Regions from separate parts of the Alcanivorax sp. VBW004 genome, predicted to be linked through region 3. Evidence: predicted binding sites of a transcription regulator. Region 3 holds the regulator's gene; each other region holds the start of a gene.
What was found. Region 3 encodes LexA, which represses DNA repair genes until DNA is damaged. Its sites were predicted from a motif close to TACTGTNTANNTANACAGTA; they were not measured.
Positions count from the first base shown of each region.

Region 1: recA (recombinase RecA) is a predicted target of LexA. The motif match lies at 5,957-5,976, and genes of this name have one in related genera.
Region 2: umuD (translesion error-prone DNA polymerase V autoproteolytic subunit) is a predicted target of LexA. The motif match lies at 3,208-3,227, and genes of this name have one in related genera.

Region 1 is NZ_WNHC01000001.1:3,419,450-3,430,246, reverse strand. Features, by position in the region: gene F1529_RS15620 (hypothetical protein) at 11-358, shown strand; gene F1529_RS15615 (glucosaminidase domain-containing protein) at 1,281-2,201, shown strand; gene F1529_RS15610 (wax ester/triacylglycerol synthase family O-acyltransferase) at 2,364-3,719, shown strand; gene F1529_RS15605 (hypothetical protein) at 3,827-4,402, opposite strand; gene F1529_RS15600 (YebC/PmpR family DNA-binding transcriptional regulator) at 4,604-5,323, shown strand; gene F1529_RS15595 (CinA family protein) at 5,375-5,863, shown strand; gene recA (recombinase RecA) at 6,056-7,090, shown strand; gene F1529_RS15585 (regulatory protein RecX) at 7,083-7,544, shown strand; gene F1529_RS15580 (sulfite exporter TauE/SafE family protein) at 7,891-8,658, shown strand; gene alaS (alanine--tRNA ligase) at 8,886-10,797, shown strand, end outside.
Region 2 is NZ_WNHC01000001.1:3,130,663-3,141,459, reverse strand. Features, by position in the region: gene F1529_RS14295 (methyltransferase) at 164-1,138, shown strand; gene F1529_RS14290 (NAD-dependent epimerase/dehydratase family protein) at 1,158-2,141, opposite strand; tRNA gene F1529_RS14285 (tRNA-Gly) at 2,324-2,397, shown strand; gene F1529_RS14280 (hypothetical protein) at 2,733-3,026, opposite strand; gene umuD (translesion error-prone DNA polymerase V autoproteolytic subunit) at 3,270-3,662, shown strand; gene umuC (translesion error-prone DNA polymerase V subunit UmuC) at 3,668-4,942, shown strand; gene F1529_RS14265 (DUF3336 domain-containing protein) at 5,141-6,610, opposite strand; gene F1529_RS14260 (AraC family transcriptional regulator) at 6,729-7,766, opposite strand; gene F1529_RS14255 (SIMPL domain-containing protein) at 7,779-8,474, opposite strand; gene apbC (iron-sulfur cluster carrier protein ApbC) at 8,683-9,768, shown strand; gene dcd (dCTP deaminase) at 9,882-10,451, shown strand; gene F1529_RS14240 (DUF3108 domain-containing protein) at 10,448-10,797, opposite strand, start outside.
Region 3 is NZ_WNHC01000001.1:2,309,198-2,319,994, reverse strand. Features, by position in the region: gene topA (type I DNA topoisomerase) at 1-2,427, opposite strand, end outside; gene F1529_RS10565 (universal stress protein) at 2,643-3,080, shown strand; gene F1529_RS10560 (cyclic nucleotide-binding domain-containing protein) at 3,131-3,781, opposite strand; gene lexA (transcriptional repressor LexA) at 4,103-4,717, shown strand; gene F1529_RS10550 (DUF1499 domain-containing protein) at 4,773-5,189, shown strand; gene F1529_RS10545 (TatD family hydrolase) at 5,137-5,970, shown strand; gene F1529_RS10540 (glutaredoxin family protein) at 6,064-6,285, opposite strand; gene rlmKL (bifunctional 23S rRNA (guanine(2069)-N(7))-methyltransferase RlmK/23S rRNA (guanine(2445)-N(2))-methyltransferase RlmL) at 6,282-8,396, opposite strand; gene rmf (ribosome modulation factor) at 8,652-8,858, shown strand; gene F1529_RS10525 (quinone-dependent dihydroorotate dehydrogenase) at 9,076-10,086, opposite strand; gene F1529_RS10520 (RND family transporter) at 10,320-10,797, opposite strand, start outside.

The DNA of each region.
Region 1 (10,797 bases), 1.1 Mb from region 3:
GGAGGGTGTAATGCTTTTCTTCAATGGGTATGGGGAAAAGGTTACCGCAGGGGGTAAGGTGCGAGGTGTTGCTCCCCGGGGTATTCTACTGAGTAGCGGTATCGTCGCTATTTTATGTTTTATTCTGGCCGGTTACGGCACGCTTCAGCTGCCCTGGTTTGGTATTGATTTTCAGGCCGCTTCTGATGGGCATGGGCTGGTCATTACCAATGTCGACGATTCGTCGCCCAATCAAAAGACCGTTGCACCGGGGTTGGTAGTGGTGGCGTTAAGGATAGCGAACCGTCTGCTAGAACCCTTGAACTTCCTTCCCAAGTCGATTCTAACGGCGTTCAACTCGCGATTGCTGATCAGATAAACAGTCGTGTTCTTGTCTGGAATCGTTTCCCGACCTCCAGCTTCGAGCCCGCTGACGTAGTCCTCGGCCAAGGGGAATTCAATCACGAAAGGAGGAACGACGATGACCAGAACGGTACTAGTGACGCTACCCCCACGGCACGTACGTTGAGTTTACCCAGCGACGTAAAGTTTATCAGCCAAGGGTTGTTAGTTTCCGACTCCCGTAATCATCGTGTGTTGATTTATCGATCGCAGTAAGTCCTCTTTCGAAGTGCCGCCATCGCCGCATGCGGCGATGGTCGGTCCCCTCTGCCTCCACGCTGAATTTTTTCCTCCTTAATTCTCCCTTACATTAACCTTCCGAGTTACCCACAGAGAGAAGGAAGCCTTTATAGTTAGACTAACCCTTAATGAAGCTGTGTCAGGGCTAAGAAACAGCAGCAGTATAGGATGCGAATAAATTGGAGAATCTGCTACAAGAGGCGTAGCCAATGACTGACCTTTTGGTCAGTTTTGGAGTCATGGAAAAGCGAGGAAGCTACCCACGACCCGCGCCCGCTATACCCTGCTAAACTTGGATTAACTTCTTACGATTACTTTATTTGCAGTTGTGTACGGCAGTGCTTTCATATATCTAGCACTGTCCATCTACATCCGCCACAATCCACAATTCTGGTATAGGTTTTTGTGTAGCAAGTTAAAAGAGTATGCTTGGGATCCTTTAGATGCAGCCTAAACACACCTGTGCATCATCGGCGTATGTTGGCTCAGGTCCGCGCTCACGCTTCCTCCGGAGAATACATCATGGTTAAAGTCGGCCATGATAAAGGGATTGGTGAAAGGAATCATGACAGATCTTCATGGTCGTGTGACGGATCAGGGAGCCTGGCGCGGTTTGCTATTAATAAACGGCAAGCAGAACGGGCAAAGAGGGAGAGGTGATGACAAGAACCATATTCGCTGCGTTGCTGATGTTGTGGAGTTGTTCCGCGCTGGCGTCGGATTACGCCGAGGCTACCGGAGGCGAGAGCAGGGTCAGTGTGGTGATCATTGATGATTATCGCGCGGTGCTCGAGTTGTTTGAGCAGCTTCACTATACCGATAAAAACTGGGTGGAAGGCGACCGCCATGTGCCCAGGGTTTACCTCTCCACGGTGCCGGAGCAGTGGGGCAAGGATGTCAGCCGTGAGATCAGTGTCAGCCTCAAGAAAAAACTGTTCTTCCGTGCTGTGGGGCCGTTGATACTGCGCAGTAATGAATTGATTCAGCAGGACCGGGAACGCCTGCTTGGTCTGCAGATGGAATCTGCGTTGTCCGCTGACGATAACCGCTGGCTCCAGCAGCTGGCCGACCAGTACCGGGTGGAAACAGGCGGCAAGGAGCGTGTCGCTGAGCTGTTACGCCGGGTCGATGTGATTCCGCCTTCGCTAATTCTGGCTCAGGCAGCGGAGGAGAGTGGCTGGGGAACCTCCCGTTTTGCGTTCGCTGGTAACGCCTTGTTTGGGCAATGGACGTGGGGAGGGAAGGGGATCACTCCGCAGAGCCAGCGTAGCGGGATGGGCAATTACAAAATCGCGGCCTTTGATGCGCCACTGCAGTCGGTACAAGCCCATGCGTTGAACCTCAATAGCCACCCGGCCTATACACATTTTCGCACTCTGCGGGCAAGCAGCCGAAAGGCTGGCAAACGCTATACCGGCCTTGAGGCGGCCACTACCCTCGACAAGTATTCCGAACGGGGGCAGGCGTATGTGAAATCCCTGCAGTCGATCATTAAGTACAACAAGCTTCAGGGCACGGATGCTGCGCGTTTCGCGGACATGCATGCCATGGTGCTGGTGCCGGCGGATCAAGCTAGGTAGTGCCCCCACTCCCGCCACCGATCCTCCCAATTGACCGTTGATAACCAAACGCAACCATTCTGGTAATGCTCTGCCACGAAAAAACCGGATGATAGGGCGTTTGCGGCTGCGTGTTTAAGCGCCTGGCTGTGAGGGAACGGATAACAATAAGGAGCAGGGAAAATGGCCCGTAAACTGTCCATTATGGATTCCGGCTGGCTGATGATGGAAACCCGTGAGACCCCGATGCATGTGGGTGGGCTGGCGTTGTTTGCCATTCCGGAGGATGCGCCCGCGGATTACATGGAAAGCATCTATCGCTACCTGGTGGAGGTGAATGGAATCTGCCGTCCCTTCAATCAGAAGATTCAGTCGCACTTGCCCATGCGCATGGACGCCGCCTGGGTGGAAGACAAGACTTTCGATATCGATTACCACGTGCGCCATTCCGCCTTGCCGCGCCCGGGACGGGTGCGCGAGCTGCTGGCGCTGGTGTCGCGGCTGCACGCCCAGCGTCTGGACCCCAGTCGCCCGCTGTGGGAGAGCTACTTGATTGAAGGGCTGGAAGGTAACCGCTTCGCCCTTTATACCAAGATGCACCATTCCATGGTGGACGGGGTGGCGGGTATGTACCTGATGCAGTCACGTCTGGCTAACAGTGCCGACGATCGCCTGCCGGTGCCCTGGTCCGGCGAATGGGATGCGGAGAAGAAACCGAGGAAGAGCAGTGGTGCCCCTGCAGCAAATACGGGTATGAAAGGCACAGTGAATAACCTGCGCCGGGGCAGTGGCCAGCTGGTGGACCTGTTGCGACAGCCCAAAGACGGCAATGTGAAGACTATCTATCGGGCACCGAAAACCCAGCTCAACCGGCGAGTGACCGGGGCCCGGCGCTTTGCGGCCCAGTCCTGGTCACTGCCTCGTATCAAGGCAGCGGCGAAACAGCATGGCGGCACCGTCAATGATATGTTTCTGGCCATGTGTGGTGGGGCCCTGCGGCGTTACCTGCTGAGCCAGGACGCGTTACCGGACCAGCCGCTGGTGGCTCAGGTGCCGGTGTCGTTGCGCAGTGCGGACCAGGCGGGCGACGGTGGTAATGCGATCACCACCGTGCAGGTCAGCCTGGGAACGCATATCGCCGAGCCGCTGAACCGGCTGGCAGCCATTCAGGATTCCATGAAAGGGGTGAAGTCCCGGCTTGGCGATATGCAGAAATCCGAGATCGATGTCTATACCGTACTCACGAATGTGCCGCTGTCGCTTGGCCAGGTGACGGGCTTGTCCGGGCGGGTAAGCCCCATGTTCAATCTGGTGATTTCCAACGTGCCAGGGCCCAAGGATCCGCTGTATCTCAACGGCGCTGAAATGTTGGCGTCTTACCCTGTGTCGTTGGTACTGCATGGCTATGCGCTGAACATCACCGTGGTGAGCTACAAGGACAGCCTGGAGTTCGGTGTTATCGGTTGCCGCGATACACTGCCGCATATCCAGCGCTTTCTGGATTACTTTGAAGAGTCGCTGGTTGAACTGGAAAGTTGATTCGGTAACCGTTTGCTGAGGGTCGGGATTGCGCCTGCAGCGCTTGCGGCTGAGTGGCCGCCTATGGGAGCAGGCGCCACTCAGCAGTGATGCAGGCCTTGAAGTTTTTAGTCCCGGAAGAACCAGCGCACGCCAACCTCGTATTCAGTCAAATCCAGATCATCGTAATCGCGCAGCGTGGCAGACAGCCCAACCTGCGGGGTGACTTTATAAATGCCTTCAATAAGCGAGGCGGTGTCGCGAAACAGCACATCGGATTCGCCGAGCTCAAGTCCAATCTGCCATTTTTCATTGAATTCGTGTCTGAGGCCGATGTGGTGGTACCAGCCGCGGTCGATAGAGCCGTTTTGTAGTTCAAGTTTGTTGTGGTCTGAGCCGGCAAAAATGGACGTTTTGGCGTTGAATGGATAGTGAACCCCCAAGCCAATGACTGACCAGGATTCTTGCTGTGCGTTTTCTTCTGGCAATCGGACATTACCCGCATGGTAACGACCGCGGGCGTGGAACCATTTAAAGGCTGAGACACTGGCCTTTACGGTGCCGGAGCTGCTGTCGCCAAAACCGGAGTAGTCTGTGTTCTGTCTGGAGTAGCCAATGTCGACGTAATCGAAGGTATTGGAAGCTTGTGCTAATGGGCTAAGGAGAAGAGGCGCTGCCAACGCAATGCGATAAAGGGTGTGCACGATAGGTCCTGGTCTATTTTATTTATGGCGGAGGGGGAGGATAGCGGAAATAGCGTCAGGAAGGGCAAGCCTTTGCCGTTACCTGGTCAGAAAGGGCGTCCTTGTTGCCTGAGCGCTGCTTTCTCGCTCCTTCCCTTGTTCTTCTTGCCCTCATCTTCCCCTAAAATACCCGGCAATCAATCTCTCTGGAGCAAGATCCGTATGGGCCGCGCCTATCAAAACCGTAAAGAGTCCATGGCGAAAACCTCGGACATGAAAGCCAAGGTGTACAGTCGTTATGGCCGGGAAATCTATGTCAGCGCGAAGTCTGGCGGCCTGGATCCCTCGGCGAATCTGGCGCTGCGCAGCCTGATTGACCGCGCGAAAAAAGACCAGGTGCCCGGCCATGTGATCGACAAGGCCATCGAGAAAGCCAAGGGCGGCGGCGGCGAGGATTATTCCCCGGCACGCTATGAAGGCTATGGCCCGGGCGGCAGCATGGCGTTGATTGAATGCCTGACGGACAACCCGAACCGTACCTTTGGTGATGTGCGTATGGCCTTCACCAAGACCAAATGCAAGATCGGCACCCAGGGCACGGTGAGCCACATGTTCGATCACGTGGCCATTTTTGTCTTTGCTCACGAAGACGAAGATGCGGTGCTGGAAGCGCTGATGGACGCCGATGTGGATGTCAGCGAAATCGAAGATGACAACGGCACACTGACCGTCTTCACGCCCAATACGGAATACTTCAAGGCCAAGCAGGCGCTGACGGAGGCTTTCGGCGAGCTGGAATTCGAGGTGGATGAAATCCAGTTTGTCCCGCAGAGTTACACTACCATCAGCGCCGAAGACATGGAGCTGTTCGACAAATTCATGGCCATGCTGAATGATCTGGACGATGTGCAGAACGTGTATCACAACGTGGATCTGGGCTGATTACATCGCCCCGGCTTATTGCCGGCAACATCTGCAACGGAGAATCCCCCTGTGTTGGATAACGATATCCTTGCCGCCGCTGTCGCACTGGCTTCTGCCCTGCAAAAACAGCGCTTGATTCTGGCGACGGCGGAATCCTGTACCGGCGGGGGCATTGCCCAGACGCTGACGGGCCTGTCCGGGGCGTCAACGTGGTTTGACCGGGGCTTTGTTACCTATTCCAACGAGGCCAAGGTGGAGATGCTGGGTGTGCAGGCCTCGACCCTGGCGTCGGCGGGGGCGGTCAGCGAAGAAACGGCACTGGAAATGGCGCGGGGAGCCATTACCCATTCCCGGGCCCATGTCTCCGTGGCGGTGACCGGTATCGCCGGGCCGGATGGCGGTACGCCGGACAAGCCAGTGGGCACGGTCTGGATTGCCTGGGGGCAGAAGCTGGGCTATGCCGAAGCCCGCTGTTTCCACTTCGACGGTGATCGCGATGCCGTCCGTCAGCAGACCATCCTGGAAGCCATCTTGGGCTTGAATGCCCGCCTCAAGTAGCCACAATCGGGCTATTCATTTCAGCCTCATCGAGGTGGGGCTGGCACGGCATAAATATGGGAGGTTGCAATGGACAGCCAATGCTGTTCATAATACTGTCCATATTGTCAGCACTGGCCGAAAGGCCAGATAAGACAGATCAGATACGGTTGGCGTCAATGAGTGACGCGCCGAAAACGGAGAGGGGTCACAATGAGCGATAAAGGTAAGGCGCTGTCCGCTGCGCTGTCACAGATTGAGCGCCAATTCGGCAAGGGTTCTGTCATGCGCATGGGCGACCGCAAGCGCGAGCGCATGCCCTCCATCTCAACCGGCTCGCTGGGGCTGGACATTGCCCTGGGCATTGGCGGCCTGCCAAAAGGCCGTATTGTCGAGATCTATGGTCCTGAATCCTCCGGTAAAACCACCCTGACATTGAGCGTGATTGCCCAGGCCCAGAAAAAAGGCGCCACCTGTGCCTTCGTGGATGCCGAGCATGCTCTGGACCCGGATTACGCGGAAAAACTGGGTGTTAACGTGGATGACCTGATCGTCTCCCAGCCGGATACCGGCGAGCAGGCGCTGGAAATCACCGACATGCTGGTACGTTCCGGTGCCGTGGACGTGGTCATCGTGGATTCCGTGGCCGCCCTGGTGCCGAAAGCGGAAATTGAAGGCGAGATGGGCGACACCCACGTGGGTCTGCAGGCCCGCCTGATGAGCCAGGCGCTGCGTAAAATTACCGGTAATGTGAAAAACGCCAATACCCTGGTGGTGTTCATTAACCAGATTCGCATGAAGATTGGTGTGATGTTCGGTAACCCGGAAACCACTACCGGCGGTAATGCACTGAAATTCTACTCCTCCGTGCGTCTGGACATTCGCCGTATCGGCGCGGTGAAGCAAGGGGACGAAGTCACCGGTAACGAAACCCGTGTGAAAGTGGTCAAGAACAAGGTATCCCCGCCGTTCCGCCAGGCCGAGTTCCAGATTCTCTACGGCCAGGGCATCAACCAACTAGGCGAAGTGCTGGATCTGGGCGTGCAGCAGGGTCTGGTAGACAAGTCTGGTGCCTGGTACGCCTACAAGGGTGACAAGATCGGCCAGGGCAAGCAGAACGCCTGTGAGTACCTGCGTGAAAACCCGGCTATTGCCGAAGAAATCGAAGCAGAAATCCGTGCGCGCCTGCTGCCGGATCCCACCGCTGAAGTACCGGTAGAAGAGGAAGCCGCGGCTGACGATGAGTGAACCGCTGACAGAGGCCGAGCTACGCCAGCGGGCGGTTGCCCTGCTGGCGCGGCGCGATCACGCTCGTCGCGAACTGGTCACCAAGCTGCAACAGCGGCTGGGTGACCAGCCTGCGCTGGCGGCCGTGCTGGCCTGGTGCGAAGAACACGGCTTTATTGATGACCGGCGCTTTGCCGGTTTTTTTGTGCGTGCCCGCATTGAGCGCGGGCAGGGTGCCTTGCGCATTCGCCAGGAACTTCAGCTCAAAGGCGTGCAAAACGACTGGATCGCCGAAGCGCTGGAGAATGCGGAGGTAGACTGGTTTGCCCTGGCCCGAGAAGTTCGCGCCCGACGCTTTCGGCAGTACCCCCAGGATCAGAAAGAAAAGGCCAAACAGCTGCGTTTTTTGCAAAGCAGGGGGTTTGATGCTGAACAGAGCTTCGCGGCGCTGGATATGCAAGACGATTTAGATTGATCGCTGCTTGTGCAGGCGTGTTAGCTAAAATGCGGAGTGAACCGAACCCGAACCGCTGCCATGGCGCTGGTGTCTGGCTGTAGGGGCGTCGCTGGCGGCGCGATACCCCAACCCCGGAAAGGCTGTTAACCACTTTCATCACATTAGGGCAGAGCTCACTGAGGACGAGCGGGGGTTTGCTCTGCGAACGTAGCTTTCTGTGGTGTAACTGTTCTTGAACCAGGCATGAACCGCGCCGCCAGCGACGCTCCTACGGGGCGCTTATACAAGTCAGTGCCCTCAACGCGTTTTGCTGACGGGTGGGTGAGGGTATCCTTGTGCTTTGTGCCCCCGGACTGGAAACGCCATGGAATATCTATCAGATCCCTGGTTAGCGGCCGCGCTGCTGGGCGCCGGTGTGCTGGCGGGTTTTATCAATACCCTGGCCGGGGGTGGCGGCCTGCTGATCCTGCCATTGCTGATGCTCACCGGCATGGGCGCGGCGTTGGCCAACGGCACCATGCGGGTGGCAGTGCTGATACAAAGCGTGGAGGCGGTGCGCCAGTTCAACAAGCGCGGCACCATGCCGTTCAAGCCGCTGCCGGCGATTCTGGTGCCCTGCCTGCTGGGCACTCTGGTGGGAACTCTGGCGGCGTCCTATCTGCCGGAGTCCATTCTCAAGCCGGTATTGCTGACTACCCTAGTGGTGGTAGCACTGATCATGGTGTTCAAACCGAATCAACTGTCGCCGGCAGCGGGCGAGCAGCCACTGCAGCCCAATGACTCTGTTGCCGGCTGGTTGGGGCTGTTCTTCTGTGGTGCCTACGGGGGCTTTGTGCAGGCGGGGGTGGGCTTTGTGTTGATCGCCGTGCTGGTGGGGCAGCTGCGCTATGACATCCTGCGTGGCAACGCCCTGAAACTGGCGATCACTGGCAGTTTTACCGTGCTTGCCCTGGGGATCTTTGTGGCCCGCGATCAGGTTGCCTGGTTGCCGGGGCTGATCGTTGCGCTGGGCAGCCTTTTGGGCGTGCGGTTGGGCGTGGGTTTCGCGCACAAGGTCTCCCCCCGTGTGCTCAAGCGCATCCTGCTGGTAATGGTGCTGGCGGTGTGCCTGGCGGCGGCGTTGAAAGGATAGCCGCAAGCCGCAAGCCGCAACGCGGACGCGGATTGTCTGTTGAACAAAGCCAACAGCCCGCGCTCAGGCTTTCGGACGCGGCCCATGGCGTTTGCAATCAATAAAATCTTCAACCGCGTTGCAGCTTGTGGCCTGGAGCTTGACGCTTGCTTCTTCCCCATCGCAACCGGGCCTTGAGGGCGCTATACTCGGCCCTCTCTGACAGCCAGCCAATGATTGTTTCTCCTATGAAGAGTGCTGAACTACGCCAGGCCTTTCTGGATTACTTCGCCAGCCAGGGACACACTAAGGTGCCGTCCTCCTCGCTGGTGCCCCACAATGACCCGACCCTGTTGTTTACCAACGCGGGCATGAACCAGTTCAAGGATGTGTTTCTGGGCCGTGAATCCCGGGATTACACCCGTGCAACCAGCTCCCAGCGTTGTGTCCGCGCTGGCGGCAAGCACAACGACCTGGAAAACGTGGGTTATACGGCACGTCACCACACCTTCTTCGAGATGCTGGGTAATTTCAGCTTCGGCGACTACTTCAAGCGCGAAGCCATCAAGTTTGCCTGGGAATTCCTGACGGGCACCCTGGGGCTGCCGGAAGATCGTCTGTGGGTCACCGTGCACGTGTCCGACGATGAAGCGGCGGATATCTGGCTCAAGGAAATGGGCGTCAGCGCTGAGCGTTTCTCCCGGCTGGACGAGGACAACTTCTGGCAGATGGGCGACACCGGCCCCTGTGGTCCAAGCTCGGAAATTTTCTATGACCACGGGGCACATGTGCCCGGTGGGCCACCGGGCTCCGAGGGCGAAGATCTGGACCGCTATATCGAGATCTGGAACCTGGTGTTTATGCAGTACGACCGCCAGCCGGATGGTGAGCTACAGCCGTTGCCCAAGCCCAGTGTGGATACCGGCATGGGCCTGGAGCGTATTGCGGCAGTCTTGCAGGGCGTGCATTCGAACTACGAAATTGACCTGTTCCAGGCGCTGCTGAAAGCGGCGGCCACGGCGACAGGCTGCAACGACCTGGAAGAAAAATCCCTGCGCGTGATTGCGGACCATATTCGTTCGGCGAGCTTCCTGATCTGCGATGGGGTGATTCCGTCCAACGAAGGCCGTGGCTATGTGCTGCGCCGCATCATCCGCCGTGCACTGCGCCATGGGCACAAGCTGGGGCAGGACCAACCCTTCTTCTCGACGCTGGTATCAGCATTGGTCGAGCAAATGGGCGAGGCCTACCCGGAATTGGGCCGAGAGCAGGCCCGTATCGAGAAGGCTCTGTTGGCGGAAGAAGAGCAGTTTGGCCGCACCCTGGCGGCGGGCATGAAAGTGCTGGAAAGCGCCATTGAGCAACTCGATGGCAAGGTGCTGCCCGGCGAGGTGCTGTTCAACCTGTACGACACCCACGGTTTCCCGCCGGACCTGACCGCGGATGTGGCCCGTGAGCGTGCGTTGACTGTGGACATGGACGGCTTCGAAACCGCCATGGCTGCCCAGCGCGAGCGTGCCCGCGGGGCGGGCAGTTTCGCCAACGATTACAGTGATCGTCTGAATATCGACGCGGTGACGGATTTCTCCGGCTACGAGAAGCTGGCCGACGAAGATGCGGTTGTTGGCCTGTACAAGGATGGCGAGGCGGTAGAAACGCTTAACGCCGGTGAAGAAGGCATGGTGGTGCTGGCGCGCACGCCGTTCTATGCCGAATCCGGGGGCCAGGTGGGAGACACCGGTGCCTTGATGGGAGGCGATGACAGTGAAACCCGCTTCCTGGTCACCGATACCCGCAAGCGCCAGGCGGCCCACGTGCATGTGGGCAAGCTGGAAAGCGGCACCCTGACGGTGGGCAGCAAGGTATCCGCCTATGTGGATGTGGATCGTCGCCGTGCGGTGATGCGCAACCATTCCGCCACACACCTGATGCATGCCGCCCTGCGCGACGTGTTGGGCGAGCATGTGCAGCAGAAAGGCTCGCTGGTGGCGGCCGACTATTTGCGCTTTGACTTCTCCCACGGCGAAGCCGTCAGCGAAGCCCAGCGTGAGCAGATTGAAATTCTGGTGAATCGCCAGATTCTGGCCAACACCGCAGTAACCACCGAATTGATGGATATTGACGCCGCCCGTGAGGCGGGTGCCATGGCGTTGTTCGGCG
Region 2 (10,797 bases), 820 kb from region 3:
CTACCGGGCTCGCTAGGCGCTTGGCGTGGTGATTATGTAAAACTTGAGCAAGACCCTACTTATGGCTCAGCGCGTGAGTATGCCGTTTGCCGTACCCGTACCCGTGTCCGGACCTGTGTGATTTGCACTATACTGCCGCCGCTGATTACCTGAGCCGGAGCCCATGGAAAATACGACCCAATTATTGCTGCGCCAGTCCGATGCCCTTGCCGGGCGAAATGTACTGGTGGTGGATGCCAACGACCCTGCACTGAAAACCCTGGCAGTGGATGCCACGGTGCATGTACATGCGGATGATTACACCATTGGTGCGCAGCAGTGGTCGCCCGCGCCCACAGTGCCGGAAGGGACAGATTTGCTGGTGCTGCCGTTGCCCAAGTCCATCGACCGGTTACGGTTTCTGCTCAACTGGCTGGCCGGTGAAATTACGGCGCCCACCGAGCTGTGGCTGATCGGCCCGGCCAAGGGTGGCATTCGTGGTGCCCTGAAATACCTGGATGCCCATGTGGATGAATCGGTGCTGGAAGATAGCGCCCGTCATTGCAAGCTCTATAGCGGTTTATTGCAGCCGGGGGAGAAGCAGTCCCTGAAAGCCTGGGGTACCGTGCTGGAGGTGGCGGATCAGGAAGCCATCAGTTACCCGGGGGTGTTCAGCCATGGCCGTCTGGACGAGGGCAGTGCGCTCCTGCTGGCGGCCATGGAGGCGCACACGCTGGGTAAGCCAGGGAAGGTGATTGATATGGGCTGCGGCGCGGGTGTGATCAGCGTTTGGCTGGCTCGTCAGGGCTGGCAGGTACAGGGCGTGGATGTCAGTGCCAGCGCCGTGGCGGCCAGCACCGATAGCCTGGCCCGCAACGGCCTGCAAGGCAGGATCATGGGCGGTGATCTGTTCTCCCCGATTCAGGGGCGCGTCGATATGGTGGTTACCAATCCGCCGTTCCATGACCGTCGCCAACGTACCACGGACATCACCCGTCGACTGATTGCGGAAGCACCTTCACACCTCAAGTCAGGTGGCGTGCTGTGGCTGGTAGCTAACCGCGAATTGCCCTATGTGCAGTGGCTGGATGATGCTTTCAGTCATGTGCAGGTGGCCAGCGAAACCACCCGCTTCCGGGTCTACCGGGCGGTGCTGTAATTAAGCCGCCCGCAGGTTGTTACAACATCCGTTCCCGGGCCATCCAGGCAATGCAGTTTTCCAGCATGGTGGCCAGCGGCACCTGATCATTAAAGCCCAGCTGTTCTACGGCCTTACTGCCGTCGGCATGCACGCGGCTGGTGATCAGAGCCACTTTTTCCGGAGTGAGGCGGGGCTCTTCACCGGTGAACAGGCTGCCGATGGGGTAGAGCTGGCCGGCCAGTTTCAGCACTGCGGGCGGCACGGTGCGCTGCGGCGCCTTGCGTCCCAGCTGGCCGGCAATGGTCTGGACCAGAGTCAGGAAACTGGCTTCCACGCCGGCAAGAATATAACGCTCACCGCAAACACCGTGCTCCAGCGCCGCAATATGGGCCCGTGCCACTTCTTCCACCGCACAGAAATTCCCGCCGCCCGGGGGCACGCCGGGCAGTTTGCCGTCGTTGATCATGCGGATCATCTGTGACCAGTTGTGGGTGTCACCGGCGCCAATAATGCCGCAGGGATTCATGATCACCGCGTCCAGCCCCTGGCGAATGCCGTTTTCCACTTCCTGTTCCGCCAGAAACTTGGTGCGGTTGTAGCCGATCCAGTCATTGGCGGCGTTGGAAGGGGTTAATTCATTGATCGGGTTGTCCTGAATGCCCCAGGCAGAGATGGACGAGGTATGAATAAAGCGGCCGGCCACGTTTTTCAGGGCCGCGCTGACCATGGCCTGGGTGCCGAGTACGTTGTCCCGGTATTGTTGCTCATTACCCCGGCGCCACAGGCTGGTGTTACCTGCTACGTGAAAAACCGCATCCGGGGCAGCGGGCATAACCAGGGCAAGTTCGGTGGCATTGTCCAGTGGTGCCTGGACGACAGATACGCCCTTCTTGGCATGTAAGGTGCTGGCATCACTGTTGGGGCGTACCAGGGCAACGACATCCCATTGTTTGTCGAGAAGCTGGTCGATGATATGCCCGCCGAGAAACCCCCGGCCCCCACTGATAAATGCCACTGGCATGGTTGGTATCCTTCTTTGGCTGACGCTTGTTTCCTCTTCTATACGCACTGAAATGGATGCTGGCAACTGCTTTGTCCGCCCGGTGACTCGCTTTTCAAAACAGCCACTTGTCGAAACCTTGACGATTTTGCTTCAACACTGGCCAAGTTGATGGGTTTTGACTATATTGCCGTTTCAAACAGGCGGGTGTAGTTCAATGGTAGAACGGCAGCTTCCCAAGCTGCATACGAGAGTTCGATTCTCTTCACCCGCTCCAGACATAAAAAAACCGCCTTTTGGCGGTTTTTTTATGTCTGGGCCAGGGAGTCTCTGAAGAACTCCTTGCGAACCAGCCTGAAAGACTGAGCACGCAAGGAGTTCTTCAGAGGCTCCCTAGATGCAAAACGCTTGATGCCGGATGCCAGACGCAATAAATCGAAAGTCACATCACTGCTGCCCTTGTTGACGCGTTCCCTGCGCCCCCAATCTTTATGCCCGCAGGGCCGTTCCAGCAAAATAGCCGTGGGGTTTTGACTTTAGGTGTTAGGCATCCAGCATCCAGCGTCGAGCTCCGGGCGTCTTGCGTTCCATCTCAAATCCCTGACCTTCCAATCACACCGAACAGGACAGGTGCCGACCGTCGAGTCGGAAAAGCGCGCGGATTTCGTATTCGCTCCCCAGTCCGCTGGCGGCATCGCTGGCGTGCATGATGTCTGGGTAGCAGTGGGCCCAGGCACAGGGTTTGACCTGTTGCTGATGTGGAGTCTGCGGGTTGCGTTTGCTGGTGGCGATAAAGGTATTCTGCTCCAGGTTGAACAGAACATAGCCCTGAAATTCGGCCCGGGCGGGAAGGCCCATTTCTTCCAGAAAATCAGACATCCAGCGGTGATGGCTATCGCTGCTCATGGTGGCCTCCTGTTTACTCCGTGCGGGCTCGCAGGCGATAGGCGCCGCACACAAGGTGTATCACCGTAAGTTACGTCAGCCGTTGCAGAGGATGGATAGGCGTTGCTTGTCGTTTTGTCGCGTTCTTGTGATTGATCTCGTGTGAAGGGAGCACTACTGGATGGGCGTTGCATGGCAGAATAGCTGTACATAAAGACAGTGTTTTGCCATGCTTGTCAGACTGTGGATTTCCGGTGTGTTGTTATGTCTGCCCTGCCTTTTTTCAGTGAGCGTATTTCTGCGGGGTTCCCGTCTCCGGCCCAGGGGTATCTGGATGAGCACCTGGATCTGAGCCGGCTATGCATCCGCCGGCCCGCGTCCACCTTCCTGTTGCGTGTGGAGGGGGACTCCATGGTGGATGCCGGTATTTTTTCCGGGGACATCCTGATTGTGGACCGCTCACTGGAAGCCGTTGCGGGGGATGTGGTGGTCGCCTCGCTGGATGGCGAATTCACGGTGAAAGAATTGCAATTGCAGCCGACACCGATGCTCAAGCCCCGCAATCCTGCCTATGCGCCGATACCCATTGGCGGCGAGGGTGTGGACCTGTTCGGGGTGGTGACGTTTTGCCTGCACGCCTTGCGGGGCGGCGGGTAACGGCCATGTTTGCCCTGGTTGACTGCAACAGCTTCTATGCCGCCTGTGAGCGCCTGTTCCGCCCGGATCTGCAGGGGCAGCCTGTGGTGGTGCTTTCCAATAATGACGGCTGCATTGTAGCCGGGTCTGCGGAAGCCAAGGCGCTGGGGGTGAAAACCGGCATGCCGGTACACCTGGCTCGCGATTTGATTGCCCGCCACAAAATCGTGGTTTTTTCATCCAACTATGCCCTTTACGGGGATATTTCCCAGCGGGTGATGGCGACGCTGGAAACCCTGGTGCCTCAGGTGGAGGTGTATTCCATTGATGAGGCGTTTCTGGATCTGTCGTTGATGGGGGAGGCCGAGCTGTTGCCGCTGGCGCAGCAGGTACGAGCGCGCATTGCCCGCTGGGTCGGGGTGCCGGTGTGCGTGGGGATAGCGCCCACCAAGGTGCTGGCCAAACTCGCCAATCACGCCGCCAAGCGCTATCCCGCCACGGGCGGTACCGTGGTGCTGACCGACCCGGCGCGCCGGGAAAAACTGCTGGCGTTAACGCCGGTGTCCCGGGTGTGGGGAGTGGGGCGCCGGTTGTCGGGGGGCCTTGAAGCGCTGGGTATCGAGACGGCACTGGACCTGACCCGGGCGGATAGCGGCATGATCCGTCGGCGGTTTTCCGTGGTGCAGGAACGGCTGGTGCGGGAGCTGAACGGGGAGCCCTGTCTGTCTCTGGATACGCAGCCTTCGCCGCGCCAGCAAGTGATCCATTCCCGTTCTTTTGGTGAGCCGGTAACCGCCTTGCCGCCGTTACGTCAGGCGCTGAGTGACTTTGCTTTCCGGGCCATGGAGTCCTTGCGCAAGGAGAATTTGTACACTGGCCGGGTAACGGTCTATTTGCGCACCGCCCCGATGGGCAAGCCCCAACAATTGTTCCCCGATACGCTTAGTGCCGCCTTTTCGCCCGCCGCGGCGGACACCCGCGTGGTGGTGCATCAGGCGCTGGCCTTGCTGGCGCAGTTATGGAAACCAGGGTACCGCTACGGAAAAGCCGGAGTGATTCTCACCGACTTGCGCGGACGTGATCAGATCCAGGATGGATTGTTTGCGCAGCAAGGGGAACCCGATGACAGGGGCAACGCCTTGATGACGGTAATGGATACGATTAACCAGAGCGGTGCCGGCAAGGTGTGGTTGGCGGGGCGGGGCATGCAGACGGATCAGCGTAGTGCCTGGGCCATGCGCAGGGCGCACCTGTCTCCGGCCTATACCAGTCGCTGGTGTGATTTGCCGGTGGCACGCTAGCAGGCGCCTTTGTGCATGAGTGTCAGGGAGCCCGCTTCGGTATTTCCACGTCGATGAGGATCCGGTCCAGCGGCGTTGGGTGTTGGCCGTGGGCCTGCATGGCTTGATGTCCATTATCACAGATGAGCGGGGTGAGCCCCAGAGAGCCGCGCCGGCCACTTTGAAGGCCAGCGGGCTCTGTCGGTAATGGGGTGTGGCTTACTGGTTGGCCACCGCGGTCATGTTTACCCGATCCAGCATACGCTCTTCGATACGGTCCAGGCGTGCTCGACAGTCGCGGAAGGTGCGGCTGATGCAAGTGGTATTGGCCACCATATCCAGTTTCGGCCAGGTCGCCTGCTCGCCTTTGCGGATATAGTTCCGCACATCTTGCAGCGTGGGGTTATTCAGAACACGCAGGGCGTTGAGCGGCTGGCGGGGCGGGATCATGTTGATGTCGCCGATATACTTCTGCGTCACCATGCTCTTCGCCTTGTCGATCATCAGCCCCATGTCGTTGGATGCCACCCGGCGCTGCACCAGCTGCAGGCCATAGCGCAGGTTCATGGAGACGTTGCGCAGGGCCCAGTCGCCCAGGGTGCTGAGGGAGCTGTCGGTGTTTTCGTTGCGAGACAAAAACGGCACCACATGGGGGTTGGTCTGGCTGACGATGGAGTGGTTGACCCCGTAAAGGCGAGCCAGCCGGCGAATGGGCAGGTCGTCGACGATGGAGCCGTCAACAAACTTGCGGCCGGGGATGTAGGGAACCCGTTCGCCGTCGATGTTCTTTGCCCACAGGGAAACCGGCGGGTAGATGCCGGGAATCGCACAGGAAGCCAGCGAAGCCTTGCGGATCAGCACATTGGGCGAGGTGCGCCAGTTCAGCAGGCGCGCGTGCTGGTTGCGGTCATAGGGGCTCACGGTAATGTTGATTTCGCGCCCGGTGTGTCGATAGGCCTCTTCGAAGGTCATGTCGGTGATGTTTTCTTCCAGGCAGGCTTCCAGATGGTCGCCGTCCAGAACCGGGGTGCCGCGTACCAGACCTTTCCAGCCCAGCACCTTGAAGGCTTCCAGATAAATGTTTTCTGGCTCCAGTTTCACCTTCAACTCTTCATCGTTGTGAGTGCCTACCACTGAGCCGATGATGCTGCCGGCACTGGAACCGGATATCACCGAAGGCAGCAGGTTCTGCTCCCACAGGCAGCGGGCCACCCCAATATGGAACAGGCCCAGGGCTGCGCCGCCGGACAGCATCAGGCAGCTTTGTCCGAAGGCCTGGCCGGTGGTTTCAAAGAAATCGAGTTTTTCTTTCAACCCGAATTCCTTGAAGTTGCTGTCGCACAGATAGTTCAGGGCGGTGGAGACTTCAGTCAGGTAGTTTTCGATCAGGCGTTTGGTACCCACGCGGCTGTGTTGATAAAGGCGCGGGTTGGAAATGTTGCCCAGATTACCGTGCAGGCCTTCGTGCAAATGGAAGACCAGCTTGTTCACGTCGTTGCGTTCACGGGCCTGGCGAATCTGCCAGAGACGGTTACGAATCAACTCGTAATCGTAATAGGGGGAACGGTCCACTTCCTTCCATTCGTCGGCGCCGGAAAGGCGGTCGTGTTCCTGGCTGGCTTCATACCATTCGTCGTAGGTCGTCGCGTTATCGATGGCGCGTTCGAGCTGCTTGAGGGTGCCTTTCATTGAGGCTCTCCACCATTCATTGTTGTCATTGAGTAATGTCAGTATAGACAGGAGAGAGGGCCAGGTTTAAGTGTTTGTAGGACAAAAAGCACAGTGGCGCAGATAAAAGTGTCTGTTTTTATGAGTGTATTTGCGCATTGCCAGGCTTGGCCCGGTATTGGCCCGGAGTCATGGCGGTGTGGCGTTTGAAACTGCGCTGGAAGGAACGGATATCGGAATAGCCCAGGGCGGCGGCGATATCGGCCTGGGGCAAGGTGGTGGTGGTGAGCAGGTGACGTGCCTGTTTCAGGCGCACGTCATCTAGCAGTTTTTGCCAGCTCTGGTCTTCGTCGGCCAGCCGGCGATGCAGGGTGCGTACATTCATGCCCAGCCGCTCGGCAACGGTTTCCTTGCGGGGCAGGGAATGGCCAATGGCATCCTGAATACACTGTTTGACCCGCTGGCTGAGATTGGTGTCCACACCCAGTTGGTTCAGTTGCTGGATGGCATGGGCTTCCAGCGTGGAGAGCAGCAACGGGTCCGGTTGGCGTATGGGCTGCTGCAATAATTGCGGCGCGCCGACCAGGGCGGAACAGGGTTGTTCGAACAATACATCGCAGAGAAACACGCGCCGGTATTCCTCTACCTGTGCCGGTGGAGGGGTGGGGTGTTCCAGCCAGACCTGTTCCGGTGCCAGCAGATCGTTGCCGGTGAGCCAGCGGGAGTAGCGCACCCAGGAGCCGAGAACGTTATCGATCAGATGTTGACGTGCGGGCTGCTGGCGATACAGGCAATCCCAGCGGATGGCTACCTGGTGGGCATCGACAGTGGTGTCTGTGGTGCCCATGTCGCCGACCAGCTTTTCGTACAGGCTGACCTTGGATAACGCTTCCTGAAGCGTGCTGGCACTCATGGCGATATAGCCGATCACATTGTAGGAACCGGGCTGCACAAATTCCGACGTGTGTAGCCCGAACAGGGGATCGGCGGACTGCGTGATAAGGGCGTGCAGCAGGGTCTGAAAATCCTGCCCATGGATGCGGGTATCCGGTTTCTGGATATGGCTGGGGTCCAGGTTGGCCTGCTGTAGCGCTGCAGCGGTATCCAGCCCACGGGCTTGCCCGTGAGCCAGGTACTGCTGGAGTGCTGCGCTGCAAATCTGGCCCAGTGCGTCCATGGAGATGCCCGATCAGTTCAGTTCAAAGGTGATTTGTACCTGAGCGGAAATCTCGGTTTCGCCGGCCCGGTAACTGTCTGCGGCACCGCTTTCCTTGCTGCGAGCCATCATCATCACCGGTTGCGGGTGGTGGATACCCTGAGCGGTGATCTGGAAGGCTTCACCCAGATCGCGGTCGGCGGCTTCGGCAATAATTTCTGCCCGTTGGCGGGCATCGGCCACGGCTTTTTTCAGTGCCTGGTTGCCCAGCTCGTCGCGGTTGCTGACCTCAGCGCCAGTGGGGCGGATGTTACGTACGCCCTGTTCTGCCAACCCTTCCAGCAGCTCGGCATAGGTTTCAAGGCCATCGACCTTGAAGCTCACGTCGCGGCTGACCTGATGGCCAATCAGTTTGCGCTCGGGTTGGTATTGCCATTGGGGAGAGACACGCATGGTACTGGCAGTAACGGATTTTTCTTCAATATCCAGATCATCGGCCAGATCCAGCATATTGCCGACGGCGTCGTCCACGCGGTCTTTCATGTCGGCAATATCATCGCCATTTTCACTGGCGGTGGCGACCACGGTGAAGCGATCCGGTTGGGCGTTGATTTCGCCGCTACCGGACACGGTAATGCTGTCGCGGGTGGTATTGATGGTGGTGTTGTCGCAACCGGTCAAAGCCAGTGTGCCAGCGATCAACAGGGTCGCAGCGGATACAACTTTCATGATATCTCCTTGTACTGCCGTGCAGGCGGCAAAGCTCTATTTTGCTGATCGGTCAGGTTTACGCAACTCATCTCGCACAAACCGTTTAAACGAATGGTTTCCCTTACAAAACGCAGGGCAAAGGTCCCCTTGGTTGTTGGTCCGTTAGCCCCTATCATCGCAGCTCGTGAGGCAGAGGCAATCGGTGAGTACAGTCATGAGTTCAGCCATGGATAAATCGGAGCAGCAGATTCGACAGCACCTGGGCGATTTTATTCCCGAGGATCTGGGTGTCAGCCTGAATCAGGTGAATGGCATCAGTGCGTTTCAGTTGAGCGATGCTGCCGTGACGGCCACGGTGACTCTGGGTTATCCCTGCGACAGTATTCGTGACGCGCTGATTGATGCCATTCACGCCCACATGGCCCCGGTGCTGGAGCAGCGCTCCCTGTCAGTGACGGTGGAAAGTCGCATTGTGCCGCACCGGGCGCAAAGCAGCCTGCCGGCGCGGGACCAGGTCGCTAATATCATCGCCGTTGCGTCCGGCAAGGGCGGGGTGGGCAAATCCACTTCGGCGGTGAATCTGGCGCTGGCATTACAGGCGGAGGGCGCCCGTGTTGGGTTGCTGGACGCGGACGTGTTCGGGCCCAGCCAGCCGTTGATGCTGGGGCTGCCCGACGGTACGCGCCCACAAGTGCTGGAAGGCAAATTCTTTGTGCCGGTGGACGCCTACGGTTTGCAGACCATGTCCATGGGGTACCTGACCACAAAGCAGACACCGGTGGTGTGGCGTGGGCCCAAGGCCAGCGGCGCGCTGGTGCAGATGATGGAACAGACCCGCTGGCATGAGCTGGACTATCTGTTGGTGGATTTGCCCCCCGGCACCGGGGACATCCAGCTGACGCTGGCCCAGAAAATCCCCGTAGCCGGTGCCGTGGTGATTACCACGCCGCAGGATATTGCGTTGCTGGATGCCATCAAGGGCGTGGAAATGTTCCGCAAGGTGGACATCCGGGTGCTGGGAATCCTGGAAAACATGGCCATGCATGTCTGTAGCCAGTGCGGGCATCAGGAGGCTATTTTCGGTCAGGGCGGTGGCGACAAGATGGCAGCGGATTATGACACTGAGGTGTTGGCTGCGCTGCCATTGTCCCTGCGCATCCGCGAGCAGGCAGACAAGGGCGAACCGGTGATGCAGGCGTTCCCCGACAGTGACGAGGCTGCACTTTACCGGGCAGCAGCCCGGCGCCTGGCGGCCCGGCTATCACTGACGGAAGTCGGCAAGCGGGCGTTTCCCAGTGTGACGCAGCATTGAACAAGAGCCCGATGAGGGGGCCGGTCGGCTGCGTCAGACATCTGGCATCCGGCGTCCGGCGTCTATACCATTGGCCGCTTGCACGCTAACCACTTTGGAACATTGAGGCGTAAATGACTATTAAATCGGATCGCTGGATTTCCCGCATGGCTGCTGAGACAGGCATGATCGAGCCATTTCAGGCCGGGCAGATTCGCGCGGATGAGAACGGCGAAAAGCTGATCTCCTATGGCGTCTCCAGCTACGGCTACGATGTGCGCTGTGCCGACGAGTTCAAGGTGTTCACCAATATCCACTCCGCCACGGTGGACCCGAAAGCGTTCGATGAACGCAGCTTTGTGGATGTGAAGGGGGAGTATTGCATTATTCCGCCGAACTCTTTTGCGCTGGCCCGCACGGTGGAATATTTTCGCATTCCCCGAAATGTGCTCACCATTTGCCTGGGCAAATCCACTTACGCACGGTGCGGCATTATCGTTAATGTCACGCCGCTGGAACCCGAGTGGGAAGGGCATGTGACGCTGGAGTTTTCCAACACCACGACGCTGCCGGCAAAAATTTATGCCCACGAAGGCGTGGCGCAGATGTTGTTCTTCGAGTCCGATGAGGTGTGTGAAACCTCCTACATGGATCGGGGCGGCAAGTACCAGGGCCAGCGTGGTGTGACCCTGCCACGGGCCTAGTCTGCAGCAGCCTGGGAATCAGCGGGCGTTGATTCGGGTTCCAGTTCCGGGCCGTTGTAGTCGATCATGATCATCTCGGCTTTCAACAGGGTGCTCTCAATGTGTTTTGCCTGCACCACCATGTAATCCAGCTGCGGCGCTACCCAGAACAGGGTGCGCCGTTTTTCTTTGCTGTCCCCGGTGCGCTTCTTTTCCACCAGCAGGGTATCCAGTTTGCCCAGCGGTGTTTTCAGGATTTCCCTGTCGATCACTTCAAAATGATGCTCGCGCACTTTGTCGCCGTACACGCTGGTCACCGAGTAAGATTTGTCGCCGGTGGCAAACACGCAGCGCCCGCGTAGCAGAA
Region 3 (10,797 bases):
CCGGTTTTTAGGGAATTTACTGGCGGCCAGAAACAGGCCAGAGGCCCCGTCACGCAACAGGTAGTGATCATCCACTTTCTGGCATTGCAGGTGCGGCATGGGAATGGGGTCCGCACGCGGAGGAGCCGGCTCGCCACTCTTGAGCAGCTTGCGGGTGTTGCCGCACTCGTCATTGGTGCACTTGAAGAACTTGCCGAATCGACCGGTGCGCAACTGCATGTCGTTTTCGCATTTCTCACATTCCAGTACCGGGCCATCGTAACCCTTGATACGGAATTCACCCTTCTCAACCACATAGCCATCACAATCCGGGTTGTTACCGCAGATGTGCAGCTTGCGCTTTTCGTCGATCAGGTAATTTTCCATGGCGGTGCCACACTTCTGGCACCGCTTTTTACTGCGCAGTTCGTTGGTTTCCGCTTCTTCATCATCGTCTGCTTTCACCGTTTCGGCTTCTTCACCGGGCAGCAGATTCATGGTGGCAGTGCAGCGCTCTTTCGGCGGCAACCCGTAACCGGAACAGCCCAGAAACACGCCGGTGGAACCGGTGCGAATCTGCATCGGGCGGCCACAGGTGGGACATTCAATATCCGTATCGGTGGGCAGATTGGCGCGCATGCCGCCCACTGCCTGTTTGCCCGTGCCTTCGCCCTGGGCGGCATCCAGCTTGCTGACGAAATCCTTGTAGAATTCGTTCAGCACGTCCTGCCAGTTCCGTTGCCCCTCAGCAACTTCATCCAGGGTTTCTTCCATGCTGGCGGTGAAACCGTAGTCCATCAGGTTGGGGAAGTTTTCCACCAGACGGTCGGTAACGATGTCGCCCATTTTTTCAGCGTAGAAACGGCGATTGTCCTGACGCACATAACCACGATCCTGAATCGTTGAAATGATCGCTGCGTAGGTGGACGGGCGGCCAATGCCGCGCTTTTCCAGTTCCTTGACCAGGCTCGCCTCGGTAAAACGGGCTGGCGGCTTGGTGAAGTGCTGGTTGGCATCCACGTTATCGATAGACAGCACATCGCCTTCTTTCACATCCGGCAACAGGGTGTCTTCCTGGCCCTTGCGCGAAGCCGGCGGCTGAATGCGGGTCCAACCATCGAACTTCATAATCCGCCCTTTCGCTTTCAGCTCGTAACCGTTGCCGGTGGCCGTCAGGGTGGAGCTCAGGTATTCCGCCGGGGGCATCTGGCAGGCGATGAACTGTCGACGAATCAGCTCGTACAGGCGCTGGGCGTCGCGTTCCATATCTTTCAGGGAATCAGAGGTGCGCCGCACATCCGAAGGACGAATGGCTTCGTGCGCTTCCTGGGCGCCTTCCTTGCTGCTGTAGGACAGCGGCGCATCTGGCAGGTACTTGTCACCCAGTTTTTCGCCAATCCACTCCCGGCAGGCCGCCACGGCGTCTGAACTCAGGTTGGTGGAATCGGTACGCATGTAGGTAATGTGGCCGGCTTCATAAAGCCGCTGCGCCATCATCATGGTCTTTTTCACCCCGAAGCCCAGGCGGGTGCTCGCGGCCTGCTGCAGGGTAGAGGTAATAAAAGGCGCCGACGGCTTGGAGCGGGTGGGCCGCTGCTCACGCTGGCTGATGGTCAGGGTGCCGGCGTTTTCCAGTGCCTGCTTGTGGGCACCGGCATCGTCACCGTTATTGGGCCGGAACGCCTGGCCGTTATGCTTTGCCACCTGCAGGCGCAGGGCTTCGCCATCGCCACTGTGGGTGTCGCTGTACAACTCCCAGAATTCTTCAGGAATAAAGGCGCGGATTTCACGTTCGCGCTCTACCACCAGCTCCACAGCCACGGACTGCACCCGGCCGGCAGAAAGGCCACGGGCGATCTTTTCCCACAACAACGGGGAGATCATGAAACCCACGACCCGGTCCAGAAAACGCCGGGCCTGCTGCGCTTCTACCCGGTGCAGATCCAGCTTGCCAGGTTCTTCGAACGCCGCCTGGATCGCTTTCTTGGTAATTTCGTTGAACACCACCCGGTCGAACCGGTCATCCTCTCCGCCAATGACTTCCCGCAGGTGCCAGGCAATCGCCTCCCCTTCGCGGTCCAAATCCGTTGCCAGATAGATGCGGTCTGCTTTCGCAGCCAGGCGTTTCAGTTCGTCGACCACCTTGTCCTTGCCGGGAAGCACCTCATAGTGGGCCGCCCAGCCTTTTTCCGGGTCGATCCCCATGCGGTTAACCAGCTGCTTCTTGGCCTTCTTCTTTTTATAGGCATCCCGCTCCTCCTTGGGCAGGGAGCGCGTGTAGGCCGCTTCCTTGGCCCGCTCCTGAGGGGTGCTCTTTTTGGAGCCGCCACTGACCGGCAGATCCCGCACATGGCCGACGCTGGACTTCACGATGAAGTCGTCGCCCAGGTAGCGGTTAATGGTCTTGGCCTTGGCAGGCGACTCCACAATTACTAACGATTTTCCCATTCTCAGGTACTCAACATCCGGTCTAAGGCTCGTGATGGGCGCTATTTAGACAGCGCCGGTATAGGCGGGTCAAGCAGGAAGTGCCCCCGTTTTCCTTTTTTAGTAGTAGTACAGGCAGACCGGTCAGGGCAACCCTCATCTGTGAAACAGCCCGCTGGCAACCCCGACAAAGCGCGCTATACTGCAGGAAACCTCACGTTTTCAGGGAGAGAACCGTGCCCAGTCCCTACCGCAAAATTCTGGTTGCCATCGATGGCAGCGACGAATCCCCCCAGGTGCTGTCCCGCGCAGCAGGCGTGCTGTCAGGCAATGACGGTGAGCTGCATCTGATCCATGTCATCGAACCACTGGCCCTGGCCTACGGGGCGGATGTGCCCATGGATGTGACGGACTTGCAAAGCGGCCTGATGAAACAGGCCCGTGAAATGGCGGACAAATACGCAGGGCAATACAACATTCCCGAAGCCAACGTTTATGTGGATATGGGGTCCATCGAAAAGACCATTCTCGACAAGGCGGACAAGATAGGGGCGGATTTGATCGTGGTGGGCAGCCATACCCGCAGTGGGCTGGCCCTGCTGCTGGGCTCGACCGCACGCGGCCTGGTGCCCGGGGCTCATTGCGACGTACTGGCCGTCAAGGTCGATCAGTAGCCGCAACGAGCCGTAAAGGAATTCCGCACGCAAGCTGGCGCAAGCGTGAATCAGGTCAGTTGTAGTGTGCCGGTGCTCGCCTGCCCTTCTCCATTCCAGCGGCACAGCAATTCAGCCAGCCCCTGGGCCTGCACCTTCAACGCGGCCAGCTCTTCCGGGCTGTTCTTCTCTCCGTGAAAAACCGGCAGCTTGCGCATGGAATGCACCAGTTCATGGGTCGGCGCCTGCATTCGCTTCACTTCCAGTGTCCAGCGAATGTGGTGAACAATCATATGGAAAAACGCCAATCGGGTCGCCAGCGAATAAGGGCCATCATCGTCATTGAATTCATTGAAATCCAGGCTCGCCAACACCGCTTCGCGGGCGTTGTCTGCCACCGTAATCGTGGCACTGCGCGGTGTCCCTAACAGCATGGACAGGGTGCCGAAGACCTCCCCCGGAGATACATAATAAAGCGGGGATTCCGGCGCGGTGTCCGAGAGCACTTCCAGCTGCCCCCGAAGCAGAAAATACAGAGTGGAATCCACATCACCGGCCCGAATGACGCTTTCTCCGGAAGCCGCCACCCAAAGGCGGGTAGTCTTTTCAAGCTGTTCAAATTCGTCCTGATCATCCCGGGCGATTTCATTAAAAAACGGCACACCAGCCAACAGCTGGCGCCGCCGTTGCTGGCCGAAATCGTTATTATTGGCCTGCTCCATCCATTATCCCCACTGTCTTGATGGCATTTCTATCAACTCCACATGCTAGTACCCGCGCCTTAACAGAGCAACGACATGGACGTAAAAGCGGGATAAAACCTCGCCCGACAACTGTTCAAATAACACTGTTCATATTATCAGTGCCTGTGCTAGCATCCAGAATGTAGCACTGCCTGTCAGCCACGACTTACAAGCCCAGGCACGCAACCATACAAATGCCTACAGCCACCCGTGACAGGCATGGGATGAATACGACCCCGGCAAGGTTGCCTGCACGGCCACCGGCGGGCACTCCACTCTGCAGGAAACAGGGAGAAGGTTATGAGCAGCAAACTTACCGACCGACAGCAGCAGGTTCTCGATTGCATCCGCGAATGCCTCTCGGACAGCGGCATGGCCCCCACCCGTGCAGAGATTGCCGACATCATGGGGTTCCAGTCCAAGAATGCGGCCTCGGATCATCTCCGTGCCCTTGAACGCAAGGGCTATATCAAGCTGCACAGTGACCGCTCGCGGGGCATTCAGCTGCTGGATAACGCCTACTGGGGCGAAGAAGAACTGCCCATCGTCGGCAGGGTCGCCGCAGGCGTTCCCATCGAAGCCATCGAAAACGTGGAACGCACCGTGCCGGTCCCCCAGGGGCTGTTCAAGCAACGCCCTACCTACCTGTTGAAGGTACAGGGCGACAGTATGGTAGATGCGGGTATCTTCGACGGTGACCTGATTGCGGTACGCAAATCCAATGTGGCGCGCACGGGTGAAATCGTAGTGGCCCGCATTGACGAAGAAGTCACGGTGAAGACCTTAAAGTTGAATAAATCCAGCGCCACCCTGCTGCCGGCCAACGAAGCCTATGAGCCGATCAAGGTGCCCGCTGATCAACTTATCATCGAAGGCATTTTCGTGGGGCTGATTCGTGATCCGAACTCTTATTAAAGCCTGTATCCACACGGGTATAGGCACTTGCCTGATTGTATGGAGTGCATTTGCCATGGCTGATACCCATCTTCTTGCGCCCTGTCCGGACTCACCCAACTGTGTGTCCAGCCTGGCGACACAGGCCGACAAGCGAGTCGCTCCTCTACAGGTAGGCGCCGACCGGCAAAGCAGCCTGAAAAAGCTGGAAAGCCTGCTTGGCAACCTGCCCCGTGTGGACTATGACGTGGTAGGTCAGTCACGCATCCAGGCTCGCTTCACCAGCCGGGTTCTGCGGTTTGTGGACGATGTGACCTTCTATGTTCGCGATAACGGTGTGGTGGAAGTGCGCTCGGCCTCGCGGACAGGCTACTGGGATTTAGGTGCGAACCGTCGTCGGGTAGAATCCCTGCGCGAGCAGCTATCTGAACAGGACACCGATGACCGCACCTCACAGCAACACGCCTTCGGAAACGCAGAACACCGCGTCTGATCAATGGGCCGATATCGGGGTTAACCTGACCGACCGGCAATTCAACGACGATCGCGAAACGGTGATTGAACGGGCGGCCTCGGCCGGGGTTGCCTGGCAACTGATTACCGGTACCAACATCGACGAGTCACGCGCCGCCATTGCCCTGGCCGACGAACATCCCACCCTGTTTGCTACCGCCGGGCTGCACCCGCACAGCGCCCGCTTTTACTCGCCTGCCCTGGAAAAAGAACTGCACGAGTTGCTCGCCCATGAGCAGACGAAAGCTGCAGGTGAGATGGGACTGGATTTCAACCGGGACTTTTCTCCACGACCGGACCAGGAGCGCGCCTTCGAGGCCCAGCTAGCGCTGGCGGCAGAGATGAAACTGCCTGTTTTCCTCCATGAGCGCGATGCCCATGAGCGTTTTCTGCCTATCCTGAAAGCGTTCCGCGACGATCTGCCCGGCGCCGTCGTGCATTGCTTCACCGGGTCGCGTCAGGCTCTGTTTGACTATCTGGATCTGGATTGCCATATCGGCATTACCGGCTGGGTTTGCGACGAGCGCCGCGGCAAGCCACTGGCAGAACTGGTGCCCAATATTCCGGATCAGCGCCTGCTGCTGGAAACTGACGCCCCCTACCTGCTACCCCGGGACCTGCCGGAGCCTCCCCCGAAAAAACGCCGTAACGAACCGGCACTACTCCCCTGGATTGGCCAGCGGGTCGCACAGCTACGCGGGCAGCAGACACAGGACGTGGCCGCCATGACCTATCAAAATGCGTTAGCGTTATTTCGCTAACCGGCCCGTCATTCCATCACGGAGCCGCAAGGGCTGCGGGCCGGGTTTAGCCAAGGGCACAGAGAGCCTGGGCGGCACCACCCGGCCCCCACATCAGGACAGGAACTGCTGCACATCGAGCACACCGAACGGCCAGGCCAGCTCTTTGCCCTCGCGCACCAACACCGGAATCCGCTCACCGTACTGCTCGATCAAGGCATCATCCTCAGCGATATCCACCGGGGTAAGCACCAGCCCCGGATTCACCATGGCCACCAGTTCCTTCGCTTGCTCACACAGGTGGCAACCCAGGGTGGTGTAGAGCACAACCGTCATGCATCCTCCACATGGCGAATCGCGTAACAGTAATGGATTTTCTCATTTCGGCGGAAATCTTCAGGGATACTCCAACGAGAAATATCTTCCACGTCGAACCATTTACTGATGCTTTCATCCATCTGGAAACGGCGGTAATTACAGGAAAAATACAACACCCCACCCGGTTCCAGGCAACGCATGATCTTGCGAATCAAATCGCCATGATGCTCTTCCACCACGAAGTCACTGCGTGATTTGTTGTTGGAAAAAGTGGGCGGATCGCAAAACACCAGATCAAACTGTTCCTTGCACTCATCCAGCCAGCGCATGGCATCCATACGAGCCAGCTCGTGCTGGTCGGTGGAGAAGCCATTGGCCGCCAGATTGCAGGCGGTCCAGTCCAGATAACGCTTCGACGAATCCACTGTCACCGTGCGTTTGGCGCCGCCCACGGCAGCATGCACCGTGGCCGACCCGGTGTAGGCAAACAGATTCAGGAAGCGTTTCCCGCTGGCCTGCTCCGCAATGCGCAAACGCGTGGGACGGTGATCCAGAAACAGGCCGGTATCCAGGTAGTCCTGCAGGTTAATCAGCAACTGAGCCTGGCCTTCACGCACTACCCGGTAGTGCCCCTGGGTATCCAGCTTCTGGTATTGCTGGTTGCCCTTTTGCTTCTCGCGTGTGCGCAAGTGCACCTGCTCACGGTGTACGCCGAGGGCAGCACGCACCGCGGTTACCGCCCAGTCACGCCGCGCTTTGGCCTTTTCAGGATCAATCGTTTTCGGCGCCTTGAATTCCTGCACCAGCACCTGGTCGCCATAGATATCCACCGCCACGTTGAATTCCGGTAGATCACGGTCGTAAAGGCGATAGCACTGGATATCCTCCCGTTCCAGCCAGCGACGCAAGTGCTTGCCGTTTTTACGCAAACGGTTAAGTAACGGTTGCGCACCTTCCGGGACATTGAATGCGCCCTCGTCGGCGACTTGTGCCACAGCAGGTGGCGTCGGCTTACGCGGTGAATACAGGCGAATAAAATTATTGAACGGCCCGTTCTTCAAGCGCCATTGCCGCTCCAGATTCATGCCGGAACGGTCCATCACGTCCACATCCGCGCCCAACAGTAACGCCTGATAACCGGGCGCGCGCAGCGCCAGAATCCGGCCGATGGCATAGTGTAGCCAGCCCGCCTGCTGCTTCTCGTCCAGACGCTCGCCCCAGGGCGGGTTGCCCACCACAATGCCGTTGGCCGCAAAGTCACGCGGTCGCAACGCACCCAGCTCCCGGCGCTCAAAATGGATCGCATTGCGCACCCCGGCGCGCTCGGCATTCTGCAACGCCAACGGCAAAGTCTTGCCATCAGCATCAAACCCCTTCAACGACAGCGCAGGCACCGGACGATTGGCGCTCTCCCCCGCCTCCTTCTGGGCATCCAGCCACAGCTGGCGACGACAACCCCGCCAGTGCTGGAAGCCGTAGTGCTGACGCTGGGCACCGGCGGCGCGCCCGGCAGCCATCAGGGCCGCCTCTATCACCAGGGTGCCACTGCCACAGAACGGGTCCAGCAAGGCAGGGGGTCGCTCTGCTTTACCCCAACCAATGGCCCACAACATGGCCGCCGCCAGGGTTTCACGCAGTGGCGCCCGACCGCCCGCAAGGCGGTAGCCGCGGCGATGCAGGGGCTCACCGGCCAGGTCCAGCCACAAGTGCGCTTCGTTCAGGTCCAGGCGGGCACGGATGCAGCAGCTACCCTTCGGCTCCCGGGAAATCGTAAACTGCTCGGGCAGCGCCTGGATAAAACGCTTGGCACTGATCCGGTTATCGCCACGCACTTCCGCACCGTGCTCAATATGCACGTGTACAGGGGCGTCATTCGCTACCAGCGACAGCCAGTCCTGACTAGCCGCCAGCTTTTCCGGAGCAATGTCCGGCGTCACCCCCAGCGTCGCCAGATGCAACAGCACCCGCTCGGACAGGCGAGACCACAGGCACACCTTGAGGGCGTCCGCCGAGCCCCCGGAGAAACTCACATGAGCCCGCCCAGCTTCTGTTACGGATATGCCCAGTGAAGACAATTCGTCACTGAGCAAATCTGCCAGGCCTGGCATGCAGGTGGCCACAAATTCCATTACCAAATCCTCTTAAGTGACTGATTCATGCCCTATGCGAAAAACTAACTACTTGTTTTTCATGGCATTACACAAACGGTCATCAACCTGTCCTTTATACGTCATATGCTTAACCAGCACTGACCATATTGCTACATGGTATTCGACACCACCTTACCGCTTTCCCATACTGAATGTGTCGGCCCCGCTACTTGGCTACGTTTTTAGCCGAGGGGCCATTTTTCGGTACCGCTATCTGTGAAAGGGAAAGCGTTTATGAAGCGACAAAAACGTAGTAAAGACGACCGCGCTTACAACCGGGGATACAACGCCGGCCTGGATGGAAAATCCCGTGAAGACTGCCCGTTTGGCACGCTCCAGGCACGCACCAACTGGATGGGGGGATGGCGCGAAGGTCGCACTGACTTTGCTCACGGAATGCTCGGCGTCGCCAGCATTCAGAATCTGAAAAATATCGGTTAATTTCTTCCAGTTTCACAACGCCGACGCGTTCAACGCGCCGACCCACAGGGCCCCACCCGGGCCCTTTTTAATGTCCGTCTTTAATGCCCGTCACAATCAAACCCTTTCACCACAGCGAACACCCTCGCTACTCGAGGTTCGTCCCCTGGCAGGGAACGCCTACAGCGACTCCGTATAAAGCTCTAGCAGGCTGCTGACAACCCGTTGCGCCTGTAGCTCAAATGCCTTTCGGCCAGGCCCGGGCAATATCACCGATCAGGCCCGGGCCCTGGTAGATCAGGCCACTGTAAATCTGCACCAGATCCGCCCCCTGACGCTGCTTTTCCAGTGCATCATCGGCGCTATTAATGCCCCCCACGCCAATAATCGGGATACGACCATTAAGCGCATGGCGCATGGCAGCCAGCGCCCGGTTGGCAATGGGGGTTAACGGCGCGCCACTGAGCCCACCTTGTTCCTCTCCGTGCTTCAGGCCCTGCACGCCTTCGCGGGACAAGGTGGTATTACCCACGCACACACCGTCGATTCCGTGCTGCACAAAGGCTTCTGCCATCCCCTGCAGCTCTTCTTCGCTGTTATCCGGGGCAATCTTGATCACCAGCGGCACCCGGCGACGGTGTTCCTGGTCCAGGCGCGTCTGGGCTTCGCGCAACGTACCCAGCAGCTCATCCAGAGCCGCACCGTGCTGCAGAGAGCGTAAACCCGGCGTATTGGGTGAGGACACATTGACCACCAGGTAGCTGGCATAGGCGTGCACTTTCTGCTGGCAGATCAGGTAGTCCTGAACCGCATCTTCCACCGGGGTATCCTTGTTCTTGCCAATGTTGATCCCCAGCACTCCTTTATAGCGGCTACGTTTCACCGCCCCTACCAGATATTCCACTCCCAGATTATTGAAGCCCATCCGGTTGATCAGGGCCTGGGCCTGGGGAAGGCGGAACAGGCGCGGCTGAGGATTGCCCAGTTGCGGACGTGGCGTAACCGTCCCCACTTCAAGGAAGCCAAAACCCAGATCAGCCAGCCCATCGATGCAGTCACCATTCTTGTCCAGCCCTGCAGCCAGCCCCACCGGATTGGCAAACTCGATTCCCATCACTTCTTTGGGCGCCGCCGGCACCGTGCCAGGCCACAACTTGCCTGCCCGCTTGCGCAGCATTGCCAGCGTCAGCTCGTGGGAATGCTCTTCAGAGAGAGAGAACAGTAAAGGTCGTGCCAGGGAGTACAGCATGAAATAACCCGATCGGTGGTAATCGGCGGCATTATAGCCAACGGCCCCGGTGACTTCGATGTTTTGTGTCCGACAGTGGGCGAATGGTGTCCCGGCCCATGAGCCACCCGCTCCCACAGCCCACTACATCGGGCATGCTGCATGTAGCGAAAACCGTGTTGCAGCCGCGAAACGGCATAAAAAAAGCCCGGCAGAGCCGGGCTTGAACATAACCAACGAAATCAGCGCGCCAGTTAACTGCGCAGTTTGGCGCGGGCCGGGTCCGGCTTGAGCAGGAAGCGAGCCAGAGCCGGCAGAAGCCACAGGGCGCCGATCATGTTCCACAGGAACATAAAGGTCAGCAGGATGCCCATGTCCGCCTGGAACTTGATGGAACTGAATACCCAGAAGACAACACCTACCGCCAGGGTAATACCGGTGAACGCCACCGCCTTACCCGTGGTTTTCAGGGTCTGCTTGTAGGCTTCTTCCAGCTCCATACCCTGCTTCAGGTATTCAGACAGCTTGCTGTAGATATAAATACCGTAATCCACACCGATACCCACACCCAGAGCAATCACCGGCAGAGTGGCGACTTTTACCCCGATGCCAAGGTGAGCCATCAGTGCCTGACAGAGAATCGAGGTAAGCCCCAACGGTACGATGATACAAATCACCGCACGGAAAGAACGGAAAGCGATCAGAATCAGCACCGACACCACCGCATAAACC